DNA from 3 places in the Gilliamella sp. ESL0443 genome. Region 2 is predicted to be linked to each of the others. Evidence: riboswitches for the same ligand, from Rfam matches in the RefSeq annotation. Region 2 holds a riboswitch; each other region holds the start of a gene.
The links. A riboswitch is a leader RNA that binds a small molecule or an ion and turns the genes downstream of it on or off. The one in region 2 is predicted to bind thiamine pyrophosphate.
Positions count from the first base shown of each region.

Region 1: linked by a shared signal. The riboswitch ahead of thiB (thiamine ABC transporter substrate binding subunit) and the one ahead of tenA (thiaminase II) in region 2 are both predicted to bind thiamine pyrophosphate.
Region 3: linked by a shared signal. The riboswitch ahead of thiM (hydroxyethylthiazole kinase) and the one ahead of tenA (thiaminase II) in region 2 are both predicted to bind thiamine pyrophosphate.

Region 1 is NZ_CP048263.1:1,294,382-1,298,675, forward strand. Features, by position in the region: gene thiP (thiamine/thiamine pyrophosphate ABC transporter permease) at 1-1,472, opposite strand, end outside; gene thiB (thiamine ABC transporter substrate binding subunit) at 1,486-2,484, opposite strand; TPP riboswitch at 2,525-2,633, opposite strand; gene argS (arginine--tRNA ligase) at 3,151-4,294, shown strand, end outside.
Region 2 is NZ_CP048263.1:839,218-843,511, reverse strand. Features, by position in the region: gene asnA (aspartate--ammonia ligase) at 179-1,171, shown strand; gene tenA (thiaminase II) at 1,218-1,862, opposite strand; TPP riboswitch at 1,915-2,003, opposite strand; gene GYM76_RS03815 (DUF1161 domain-containing protein) at 2,040-2,444, opposite strand; gene GYM76_RS03810 (hypothetical protein) at 2,580-2,813, opposite strand; gene GYM76_RS03805 (SemiSWEET family transporter) at 3,216-3,479, opposite strand; gene GYM76_RS03800 (PLP-dependent aminotransferase family protein) at 3,879-4,294, opposite strand, start outside.
Region 3 is NZ_CP048263.1:442,008-446,301, reverse strand. Features, by position in the region: gene trpS (tryptophan--tRNA ligase) at 1-269, shown strand, start outside; gene trkA (Trk system potassium transporter TrkA) at 384-1,745, shown strand; TPP riboswitch at 1,800-1,901, shown strand; gene thiM (hydroxyethylthiazole kinase) at 1,953-2,738, shown strand; gene thiE (thiamine phosphate synthase) at 2,738-3,379, shown strand; gene thiD (bifunctional hydroxymethylpyrimidine kinase/phosphomethylpyrimidine kinase) at 3,391-4,203, shown strand.

The sequences.
Region 1 (4,294 bases), 460 kb from region 2:
TGTTGATATAAATAATAAGGTAACGTGGTCACCGACTGCCCGCCAAACAGAGCTATTACCCCAAAATCGCCCAATGACAATATGGCAGCAAGGGCAAAACTCATCAACATAAGGCTTTTTAACCCCTTAAAATCGACCAAATAAAAATGCGTTAATCCATTGATATTAAGGGTTTGGGTTAATTGCCAATAGCGTGCCGTAATATCATACATCGGCGTAGCTAAATTTTTAAGGATGAAAGGTAGCGCCATTAACCCATTACAAACCATAATTAATAAGCAGATAAAAACAGTGTGATGACTATAACCAAATAACAATAAAAACAATCCCGATGCTAATACCATGTTTGGTATGGCTAATATCAGTGAGGCAACCAGCATAAGCCGATTACTTAATTGACGTTGTTGGTTAATCAATAGTCGGCAATTGGTCCATAGCAAAAGTAACCCAAGTAACATCGCTATCATAGCGGAACCTATAGCAATAAGGATTGAATAGAGTAAGGCTTGTTGCAACATCGATGTGAGTAATGAGATTTGGAAAAAATAGAAACCTTGAAAAAGTATGGTAATCATCGGAGACAGGATAAATAATCCCCCTATTACGATAATGATCATGCTAATCATTTTTAGCCAATTGGTTATCGGTAATTGATAGTTGGAGTGACTAAATTTAACACTCAGCTTTCTATCATTTCTATTTATTTTCTGCATCAAGCTGATAAAAACAATACAGCAAACCAACTGCACGCAAGATAGTAATGCGGCTTGTAATAGATCAAAGTCTCGCACCGCTTGATAAATAGCCACTTCCAGCGTGGTATATTTTGGACCACCACCCAATGCAAGCACTATGGCAAAACTCGAAAAACAGAGCATAAAAATAAGTGCTGCCATAGGCAATATTTGTCTACGAAGTAACGGCCATTCAAGTAATTTAAAATAGGTAAATGTTGAAAAATTAAGTTGTGCCGCTAGCTGTCTTTGTTCTATCGCAACACTGTTTAATGTTTTGTAAAAGAGCACACAAGCATAAGGAAAATTCAAAAAAACATGAGCCAACAAAATACCTTGCAAGCCATAAATAGGAAATGAAAATGGGATATGCAGTACTTGGCAAATGTAAGCCAGTAAACCTTGTTGCCCATATACCGACAACAACCCTGTCACAACCACTAAAGCGGGTAAAATAAAGGTAATTGGCATTATTTTTATCAGTAACTTTTTACCTTTAAAATCAATAAAGGAGAGCGCCTTAGCCATTAATATTGCTGATGCCAGCGAAAGTATTGTCGATAACAAAGCTTGATAAAAAGTGATCCAAACAATATGAAGTACATAACTATCAAGATAAATCGTCAAATTTCCTGACTCTAAGGCAAATCGCCAAATAGCAATAAGTGCCGAGCTTAAAATAATGAGTATTAAGCTCGCTGCACTCATTCCGGGTAATAACGATTTAAATTTCAACATTGGCGATACGGATCTATTTACTAATTGCCGATTGCCATTCTCGAATCCAAGCCTTTTGATGTTTTTCAATCTCTGCTGGCTCAAATTCTAACGATTTATTGACCGAATTAATTTGCGCAAAGGCATTAGGTAGATCCGTTTTGATAATCGGATACATCACATTTTTCTCAGCAAATTGGTGTTGGACTTCAGGTGTCAGCAAATAACGTAAAAATTGGCGCGCTAGGTCAATTTCTTGACTGTATTTAATAATTCCGGCTACTTCAACTTGACGATAGTGCCCTTCATCAAAAATAGCTGCTTCGTAGTGATGCTCGTTTTCATTAATGATATGTGCCACTGGCGATGTACTGTAACTAAGTACAAAATCCGCTTCGCCTTTTAAAAACATACCATAAGCTTCGCTCCAACCTTTGGTGACTGTCACCGTGTTTTTAGCGATTTGTTGCCACGCTTCTGCTGCTTTATCACCATAAACTTTTTTTACCCAAAATAGTAAACCAAGTCCTGGTGTACTGGTTCTTGGATCTTGGTAGATGATTTTCCAACCGGCTTTATTTTCAACCAGTTCATGTAAAGAATGAGGTGGATTTTTGACTTTGTTATTATTGTAGATAAAAGCAAAATAACCAAAATCATAAGGCATAAAACTATCATCCCACCAATTGGTGTTGAGATTGTCGGGTTTAGCGATTTGATGAGAAATAAGAATATTCGCTTGTTTGGCTTGCTCTAATAGGTTGTTATCTAACCCTAAAATAACATCCGCATTCGTTTTATCGCCTTCAAGGCGAATACGATTTAAAACCGACACACCATCACCTAATGTCACAACCTCAAGTTGGCAATTGCATTGGGCTTCAAACCCTTTTTTGATTGCCTCACCGGGTCCCCATTGTGACATAAATGAATTATAGCTATAAACCGTCAAAGTCGGCAGTTCTGCATTGGCTAATGGGCTAAAAAGTGAAAATAAAAAAATAACAGGTAGTAAAAAGTTTTTACAAAACATTTTGCCTCCAAAGAAATAGGTAAAAGACAAAAGGTTTGAGCAGATATAATAACTCAAATCCCTCCGCTGGCATTATCCAGTTCAGGTTCGACGAGTTATGTCAGTCAATCTGACACTCTCAGCCCACTAGGGCACCCCGTTGAGAACGACATTAGTTTAGAGGGTGAAGGTATAATTGTAAATAGTTACCTTCAACGGTTGCCTGCAAACTTATCTACGATTTTAGAAGAGAGTAACTGCGCTTGATCAAACTGATAGCTTTATAAAATTTCCGCTTAACCCTATTTGTAATCGGAAAATCGATTTCTTGCTTATTTAAGGGGGGAGTGAGTTTTGCATATTTATCCAAAAAGATATTTTCACCATTATTATCATACTATTTTGTCAATTGTGAATCTGAGTTGTTGCAGATGGTCTTGAGCAAACACCAACGTTGAAAAGAGCAGAAGGATATTTATAATCAGGCAGTTAAACAAATTTCGGCACCTGTTTTCTCTTTATTTTTTTATCTATTTTATAATTGAATTGATAGATTACATCTAAATAAAAAAATTTTCGTTTATAAAAGAATCAGCTATTTACTTGTCCTTAACTAATCCCACAGTGACAATTTATCAATTTATCAGTATTATATTGGGCATTTTATTTTAATCGATTAGGTTCAGTGTGAATATTCAACAACTATTAACACAACGTGTTTCTCAAGCAATGATTATGGCGGGTGCTGATAAAAACTGCGACGCTTTAATCAAGCAATCAGCTAAAGCCCAATTTGGTGACTACCAAGCAAATGGTATCATGTCTACCGCTAAAAAATTGGGAATGCCACCACGAGCATTAGCTGAAAAAGTTTTACAACATCTTGATATTGATGATATTGCCGATAAAATCGAGATCGCCGGTCCTGGTTTTATTAATATCTTTTTAAAAGATAGTTGGATTGCTGAACAAAACGAAGTCGCGCTAAATAGTGATAAACTGAATATTACTTTACCAGCCAAACCACAAACTATTGTGGTTGATTACTCTGCACCAAACGTAGCAAAAGAGATGCACGTCGGCCATTTACGCTCAACTATTATTGGTGATGCTAGTGTCCGAGTATTAAGCTTTCTTGGTCATAATGTTATCCGTGCCAACCATGTTGGTGATTGGGGAACCCAATTTGGGATGTTAATCGCCTACCTTGAAAAAATGGAAAACGAACATGCCAACGATATGGAACTTTCAGATTTAGAATCGTTCTATCGCGCAGCTAAAAAACATTACGACGAAGACGAAGCCTTTGCCGAAAAAGCCCGTAATTATGTCGTAAAACTTCAAGGTGGTGACCAATATTGCCGTGAAATGTGGCGAAAACTGGTGGATATCACCATGACACAAAACATTGCCACATATAAACGCCTTAATGTCACCTTATCGGTTGAAGATACAATGGGCGAAAGCATCTATAACAGTATGCTACCAGGCATTGTTGCCGATCTAAAACAGAAAAAATTAGCGGTTGAAAGTGACGGTGCCATCGTCGTATTTCTAGATGAATATAAAAATAAAGAAGGCGAACCAATGGGCGTTATTATCCAAAAACGTGATGGTGGCTATCTTTATGCAACAACCGACATTGCCTGTGTAAAATATCGTTACGAAACACTTCATGCTGAACGTATTTTATATTATACCGATTCACGTCAACACCAACATCTAGAACAAGTTTGGGATATCGTGCATAAAGCGAAATATGTACCAGAATCCTTAAAACTTGAACACCACATGTTTGGTATGATGTTAGGTAAAGACGGCAAGCCGTTTA
Region 2 (4,294 bases):
AATTTGATTTCAATTTTTACATTTAATGTGTGATGCAGTCCTTACCCGCATCAATAATCCGTGAATTTGATTATAGTGCTTTGCGCTTTATAAAAAGTCCGAATATGTTCTAACTTGCATATTTCTGTTTTCTAGTTTAATTTATCGTCACTAACCCATTCACTTTTTGAGATGAGACATGACGATATCATTTAAAGAGCAGCAACAACGGATCAATTTTGTTAAACAATTTTTTGCTGAGCAATTAGCGAATAATTTATCACTAATTGAAGTTCAAGCCCCACTTTTGAGTCAAATTGGTGATGGTGTTCAGGATAATTTATCTGGGACTGAGAAGGCGGTTCAAGTTAATATTAAGAGTATTCCTGATGCACAATTTGAAGTGGTTCATTCACTCGCTAAATGGAAACGTAAGATCTTGAGCCAACATAATTTTCCAGTTGGTGAAGGTATTTATACCAATATGAAAGCACTTCGCCCTGATGAAGATAAGCTCTCCCCTATTCACTCTGTTTATGTCGATCAATGGGATTGGGAAAAAGTGATTCGTCCTGAAGATCGCAATCTTGCTTATTTAAAACAGACGGTAGAGAAGATTTATAGTGCTATTAAGGCTACAGAAAAAGTGGTTTCAGAAAAATATCATCTTTCTTGTTTTTTACCAGAGTCGATCACTTTTATGGATAGTGAACAGTTATTAAAACGTTATCCTAATTTATCACCAAAAGAGCGCGAAAATGCGATTACTAAGGAGTTAGGCGCAGTATTTTTAATCGGTATTGGTGGTGATTTGTCAAATAAAGAAAAACACGATGTGCGCGCCCCTGATTATGATGATTGGAGTAGCGATAATGAGATGGGTTCTAAAGGATTAAATGGTGATATTTTAGTTTGGAATCCAGTTTTAAATAGTGGTTTTGAAATTTCGTCAATGGGTATTCGCGTCGATCCTGAGACGTTAAAACGTCAATTAAAATTAACCAATAATGAAGATCGTCTGCAATATGCTTGGCATAAGGCATTAGCTAATGGTGATTTTTTACAGACAATTGGTGGCGGGATTGGACAATCTCGACTAACTATGTTGCTTTTACAACAACATCATATTGGGCAAGTCCAAGCAAGTGTTTGGGATGATGTAACCAAGCAAAACTATCAACAACTTTTATAATTCATGCTCAGCATGTTTTATCTAAACTGGTAAAACATGCTGTTTACTAGTCACTTTTATCCAATGCCATTTGCCAAAAATTTATTTCCAATTGCGTCGCTTGCTTAAATATTTGGCTTAATTGTTTAAATCGGTTTTCACTAATATTAAGTAATTGTTGTTCTATCCAAGCAATTTCTTTTTGTACTGCTTGTTGGAACTCCTTACTGGCATACATCTCAATCCAAGAGCGATATGGGTTGTTTTCGTCCCAACCTTGAATCCAATTGGCAATCATCCCATACCCAATTAAACAGGGTGCCATTGCTATGTGTATATCTAATATATCGCCGTGTAATCCAATATCAAGCACATAACGTGTATAATCACTATTGGCTTTGGCTTCCTTTAATGTGCTTAGTTCATATTCAGTTATGTGCCATTTTTTGCAATATTCAATATGCAGATCGAGTTCAACTTCAACAATGGTTTTTAAACTCTCTAATGATTGCCGAATTTGAGCAATGTCGTGACTTTTATATACTGCAAGTCCCCAAGCTCGGGAAAAGTTGATTAAAAAAAGATAATCTTGTTTAAGGTAGTATTGAAAGCAGGTTAAGTCTAATGTGCCTTTTCCTAATTGTTGAACAAAATCATGTTGAATATAGTGTTTCCATTCGCTTGATTCAATCAGTGAGTTAAATGATGGCATAATGACTCCTTTTTTGACAAATTCGCTATAAGGAGTTAAACAGATTTCTATAATAGACGTGTTTTAAACTCCCTTCGTCGGTATTAACCGAATCAGGTTCAACGGGTATAATCTCAGCCTATAGCACCCCGGTTAAACAAATTATAAAATTTATAAAATGGTTACTTAAATTTCTGTTTATTCTGCTTTTTGTTCAGTTTCCTGAGATTCTGTAGAAGTCGGCTCTGGAGTTTGAACTTTTTCTACTGGTGCCGAAGCTGGCGTTTGAACTGGAGCGTTACTAGGGCTGTCGCTCTCAACGGGTTGTGGTGTGATTTCAACAGGTGTTTCAGGCTCATCTTTAACTGATTTTGATGATGGTGTACGAATATAAACAATGCTTTGTTTACCTCGATCACATGATCCAACGATTTTACCTTCAATATTTTGTTCACCTTGAGGAACAAGTTTTAATTGGAAGCTATTTTCATTAACACCGTTATTTTTAATTTTTTCGGCGATATTTGCACTAATTTCGTCACAATTGGACGCAGATGCAATAACTGGGAGACCTAATAATAAAACTACTGCTAACTTTTTCATGATCTTTCCTTAAGATTATCGAGTAACTGATGCATTATAAAACGATTGTTTAAACTGTCCATATCGTTTTGAATAACGCTGCAAATAAATTTTATCAATAGATTTGAAAAAGCTAGCTTAGTATAGATTTTTTAGTTAATTCTGCTCTTGGTGTTGGTTTTCGAGTAATTTTAATTTATCTAGAACCCATGAGCGAATATCGGATAATTCGGCTTCAGATAATTGATTTACAAAGTCTCTTTTTGCGTGGAGTTGTTTGCGATCTTCTTCAGTCAAAACCACACCTTTTAAATTTAATAATACCTCTTTACGGTACATTGAGTAGATAAAATCTTTTATCAAATCATCGGAAAGATTAATATCAGCCATGGTGATTTCCTTATTTTATAAAACTCATTTGTTAATCATCAAATTTAGTTAATCTTTGTATAAATAACATTCTGATAGATTTTGAAGATGAATCCAGCCTAAAAAATAGGCTGACTTTTACTATAGTCTAATCACTATTAGATAACAATAGTAAATCGATAAATTAGATTAATCGATTAAATTATTCACTTTATTATTTGATAAGTATTTAACAAACCTGTTGATAACTCAATAACAATATAATAATTAATAAGTTATATGCAAGGTTAATTTTTAATCTTCTCTGATTTCTCAATTTTTGAGTAACAATTATCTAGCCTATTTCACAAAAATTGTGATTATAAAAAAATACAGCATATATTATGCTGTATAAAGAAAATATAAGGGAGTTAAAACAAGAATTTATAAAGCAGTAATAAACGCGGTTAAACCAAATAATACTCCTGGAAAATTAGCTATTGCAATTGGCCAATCCTTTTTTTGTCGTAATAAGCCATAACAGACCCATAATGAGCAGTTAATTGCTGCCGCTAAAGGTTGAGTTGGATTAGCTTTAAATCCATGAAGATTGTCGATAATTTGTGGGATATACGATACGTACATTCCTAATGATGCAAGTGTTGCGATAACACCCAAATAGTGAAAAGCTTTTGGAGAAAGATTCAAAATCAGCCTACCTGCTTATATATGAAAGGAGCAAATAATCTAACATATATAACAAGTGAGTTAAATATTGGTGTACCGTGGTTTCAGATAATATTTTGTAAATAAAATGATAAGATTTTTTATGTGAATCTATTTTAAGTAATCGGATATGGTTTTTAATAATAAATGTTATTGCTACGAATGCCTTATATCAAACGCAAATTGTTATATCATATAATGTAGCTAATAAGGCATAAAAACCGCGATTTTTTGATAGTTTTGTGATTATTTAGCTGAGATTCAATCCAATAATGAGATTTGAAGTTTACCGATTAACCCTGCCTTGTTTGTCTAAGCAGTTATGATCTATTTATTAACGCCAAATACCTGTTAGAACAATCAATAAAAACTTAGTTCGCTTTATCTCATCGAATCTTTTGCAAAATGACCATAACTTAAACGTATAGCGCCAACTCGATCCCCAAAGTCAGTGCCTTGTGACACTATTATATGCTTTGCTAGTAATTGATTTAAAATAGCCAACTCCTGCGCCTGACTGCTAACGGGCAAATGGGCATATAGATGAAAACCGCCTGTGGGTATCTGGTAATTGATGTCACCTTTAAAATAGTCATCAAGCCAATCTATTAGTTGGTTAGCCTTCTGTTTTAATTGCTGGCGTAACCATTCTTGATGGGATTGGTAGTGATGAGTCAAATATTCTTCAGCTAAAAGTTGCGGTAATATACTTAATCCTGAGTCAATGTGATGCCTTATATTGGCTAGTTTTTCGATAATTTCTTTCGGTGCAATCATCCAACCAATACGTATGTTGC
Region 3 (4,294 bases), 400 kb from region 2:
TTTCAAATCTGTTAGATATTTTGACAGGTATTACAGGTAAGCCGATTGCTGAACTTGAAAAAGAGTTTGAAGGCAAAATGTATGGTCATCTAAAAACCGAGGTGGCAAATCAAGTTATCGAGATGTTAACCGGTTTACAAGCAAAATATCATCAATATCGAGATGATGAAAATTATCTTCTTTCAATTATGCAAGAAGGAGCACAAAAAGCTCGCGCTAAAGCAGAGCCTACGTTGAAGAAGGTTTATGACGCAATCGGTTTTGTATAATCTAAAATAAGATTGCGATTATTACTAAACAATATCAAACGGCTTTAATTGATATGAGCTCTATTGTTCTAATAATGAGTTAGCTTGAGGCCTTTTGATTATAATAGGTTTATTATGAAAATTATCATTCTTGGTGCAGGCCAAACTGGTAGTGCACTTGCTGAATATCTAGTAACTGAAAAGCAGAACGATGTGACTGTCGTTGATGAAGATCATGATAAATTGCAATCTTTGCAAGAGCGTTTTGATTTACAAGTCATTTGCGGTAAATCATCTTACCCACAAGTATTAGAGAGTGCTGGCGCGGAATCAGCCGATATGTTAGTTGCCGTTACCAATTCTGATGAAGTAAATATGATGGCTTGTCAGATTGGGCATGTGATGTTTAATATTCCACAAAAAGTTGCTAGAATCCGTGCTCCTGAATATAACGATGAAAGATACCCATTCTTCAATAAAGATTGTATCAACATCGATCATATTATTGCTCCTGAAAACTTAATTACAAATCATATTAGCCAATTAGTTCAATATCCTGGTGCTCTACAGTTTGCTTCGTTTTATGATAATCGTGTCTGTTTGGTTGCTGTAACCGCTTATTACGGTGGTGCGTTAGTGGGGAGCGAACTATCCGAACTTAAAGAGCATTTACCACATGTCGAAGCGCGTGTTGTTGCTATTTATCGTCAAAATCGTTTTATTCGCCCAATAGGTTCGACTTTAATTGAAGCTGGAGACATGGTTTATTTTATTACCCCTCCTCTTAACATTAAAGCTGTAACCAGTGAACTACAACGGCTAGAAAAACCTTATAAACGTATTATTATTAGCGGTGGTGGTGGCGTTGCCATTGCTTTAGCTAAACGTTTAGAGAATGATTATCAAGTTAAGTTGATTGAACGTAATGCAGAAAAAGCTGAATTAATAGCTGAACAGTTAGTGAATACCACCGTGTTACATGGTGAATCATCAGACCAAGAATTATTATCACAAGAGCAAGTCGAGTTAACCGATCTGTTTGTGGCGGTCACTAGCGATGATGAAGCCAATATTATGTCATCTATGCTGGCAAAAAGAATGGGGGCAAAAAAAGTCATCGTTCTCATCCAGCGACAAGCCTACTTAGAATTGATTAACGATAGTGTTATTGATATCGCGATTTCACCACAACATGCCACTATTTCAGAACTACTAAGCCATGTTAGGCAAACAGGTGTAGTTAAAGTTGTCTCATTACGCCAAGGTGAATCAGAAATTGTCGAAGTAGTTGCTCGTGGTGAAGCCGAAAATTCAAAATTAGTCGGTAAAAATATCAACAGTTTAAAATTACCTTCAGGTGCTACGATTGGTGCCGTGGTTCGTGGTGAAGATGTAATTATAGTAAATACGGATTTAATGATTGAAGATGGCGATCATTTAATAATTTTCTTACCGGATAGACGCGCCATTAGTGATATAGAAAGATTATTACAATAACTTGTTTAATTTTTAAACTCAGTTCATAATAGATTCAATTTTATCCAAATTTGTTATTTAGACTCGGGGTGTTTTTTGTTAGAGCAAAAAACTGAGAATTTACCCGTTGAACCTGATCTGGATCATGCCAGCGTAGGGAAGTCTCTGTCTTAATTACCGCTTTGACACATTCTTCCCTTAATATTATTTATTAGATAAGGAAAGAATATGTCGGTCATTAAATTATTTTCAAATCAAGATGCCATTCCTTTTATTGAGCAAGTTCATCAGAAGCGACCTTTAATCCATTGTATTACCAATGATGTGGTACAAAATTACACCGCTAACGTTCTTTTGGCGATTGGGGCTTCACCAGCGATGGTGGTAGCTGAGCAAGAAGTTGAGGACTTTGTTGCCATTGCAAATGGTTTGTTAATTAATATTGGTACGATCAATAGTCACAGCGCTAAAAGCATGTTACTAGCCGCCGCAAAAGCTAATCAAACTCCTTGGGTATTAGATCCTGTCGCAGTTGGAGCAGCATTGAAATATCGTACTGAAATTGCTAAGCAATTATTAACATTTAAACCGACAGTTATTCGAGGAAATGCTTCAGAAATTCTAGCATTAAGTGGTCAACAATCATCATCAAAAGGGCCTGATGGACTGGATTCTACTGATTCTGCATTAAATGCGGCAATGCTATTAGCCAAGAAATATCAAACCATTGTTGCAATAACAGGTGAGACCGATTATGTCACAGATGGTGAGCAGGTTTATAGCATTGTTGGGGGTGATATCGCGCTAACACAAGTAACTGGTACTGGTTGTTCATTATCTGCGATTGTGGCAGCATTGATTGCAAGTTCTGAAGATCATTTAAAGGCTACTGCTTCAGCCTGCTTTATGATGAAAAAAGCGGGTGAACTCGCTAATAAACAGCAAGGGCTAGGTACTTTTGCTATGTCAATTATTGACCAACTTTCTCTTTTCACCACAAATAAGGATTTTTGATGAAGAAGCAACTTGATTTAACACTCTATTTAGTACTTGACCCAGTACTTTGTGATGGCATAAATGGTATGGTTAATACCACTAAGTTTGCAGTTGAAAATGGTGTTACTGCCGTTCAATTACGTTCAGAACAAGAATATTCAGGTAGAAATTGGTATAAAGCCGCCCAAGCTTTAAAAGAAGTATTAATCGACACTCAAGTTCCACTATTGATTAATGATCATATTGATATAGCTTTAGCTGTCGATGCCGATGGTGTTCATGTTGGACAAAGCGATCTATCTGTCGAAGTTGCACGACGATTAATTGGAGAAGATAAATGGATAGGGCTTTCAGTCTCTAATTATTCGCAACTTGAGTGCGTTCCTTGGCAACTAGTCGATTATCTAGGTATTGGCCCTATCTATCCAACCCCCACCAAAAAAGATGCAGCAAAAGCAATAGGCATCGCCCAATTGACTGAACTTGTTAAAGCAAAACAATGCCCTGCCGTTGCGATCGGTGGTATCGGTGTAAACAATTTAACTGAAGTGATTCAAACTGGCATTGAAGGTATTGCCGTTGTATCCGCAATTTGCGGGCAAGGAGATATTGCTAAGGCCACATCTGATTTGATTAGAAAAATAAGACAAGCAAGATAGGAAATTAAACCATGACAACAGTTTCATTAACTATAGCTGGTAGCGATCCTAGTGGCGGTGCAGGTATTCAGGCCGATTTAAAAGCCTTTTCAGCGCTTGGCGCTTATGGGATGTCAGTCATTACTGCTTTAACCGCACAAAGTACACAAGGTGTTAATAGCATATACCAAGTGCCACCCGAATTTGTTAAGGCTCAATTTAACACACTTTATCAAGATATCCATATTGATAGCGTTAAAATCGGTATGCTGATGAATAAAGAGATCGTAACCACGGTTAATCATCTATTAAGCAATAATCCTATTGCCAATATTGTTCTTGATACGGTAATGATAGCCAAAGGGGGGCATCCTTTATTGAGAAATGATGCCATTACCGCTATTCGAGAATTGCTATTACCATTAGCCACCATCATCACCCCTAACCTTCCAGAAGCAGCAGCATTACTTGATTGTCATGAGGCACAAAACGAAGATGAAATGCAACAACAGGGTTATGAGCTACTCAAATTAGGCTGTCAGGCAGTATTAATGAAAGGGGGACATTTGCCAAGTCAAGAAAGTCCGGATTATTTAATCACGCCAACAAAGATCATCAGAATGGCATCACCACGTATCCAAACTAAAAACACTCATGGTACAGGTTGCACATTATCGGCAGCTATTGCAGCACTACTACCAAAATATGAGTTAGAAGAAGCCGTTAAACAAGCAAAAAAATACCTACAAGGTGCCATTGAAAATGCAGATAATTTGAAAATTGGTAAAGGAATTGGACCTACTCACCATTTTTATCAATGGTGGGACACCGCAGGAAAAAGCTAGAAAGCTAAATGTGGTATTTTCGGCAAACGCTATTTTCAACAGCTATATACTTCATCGACAATCCGTGCCAATGAAGTATATGAAAACTTTT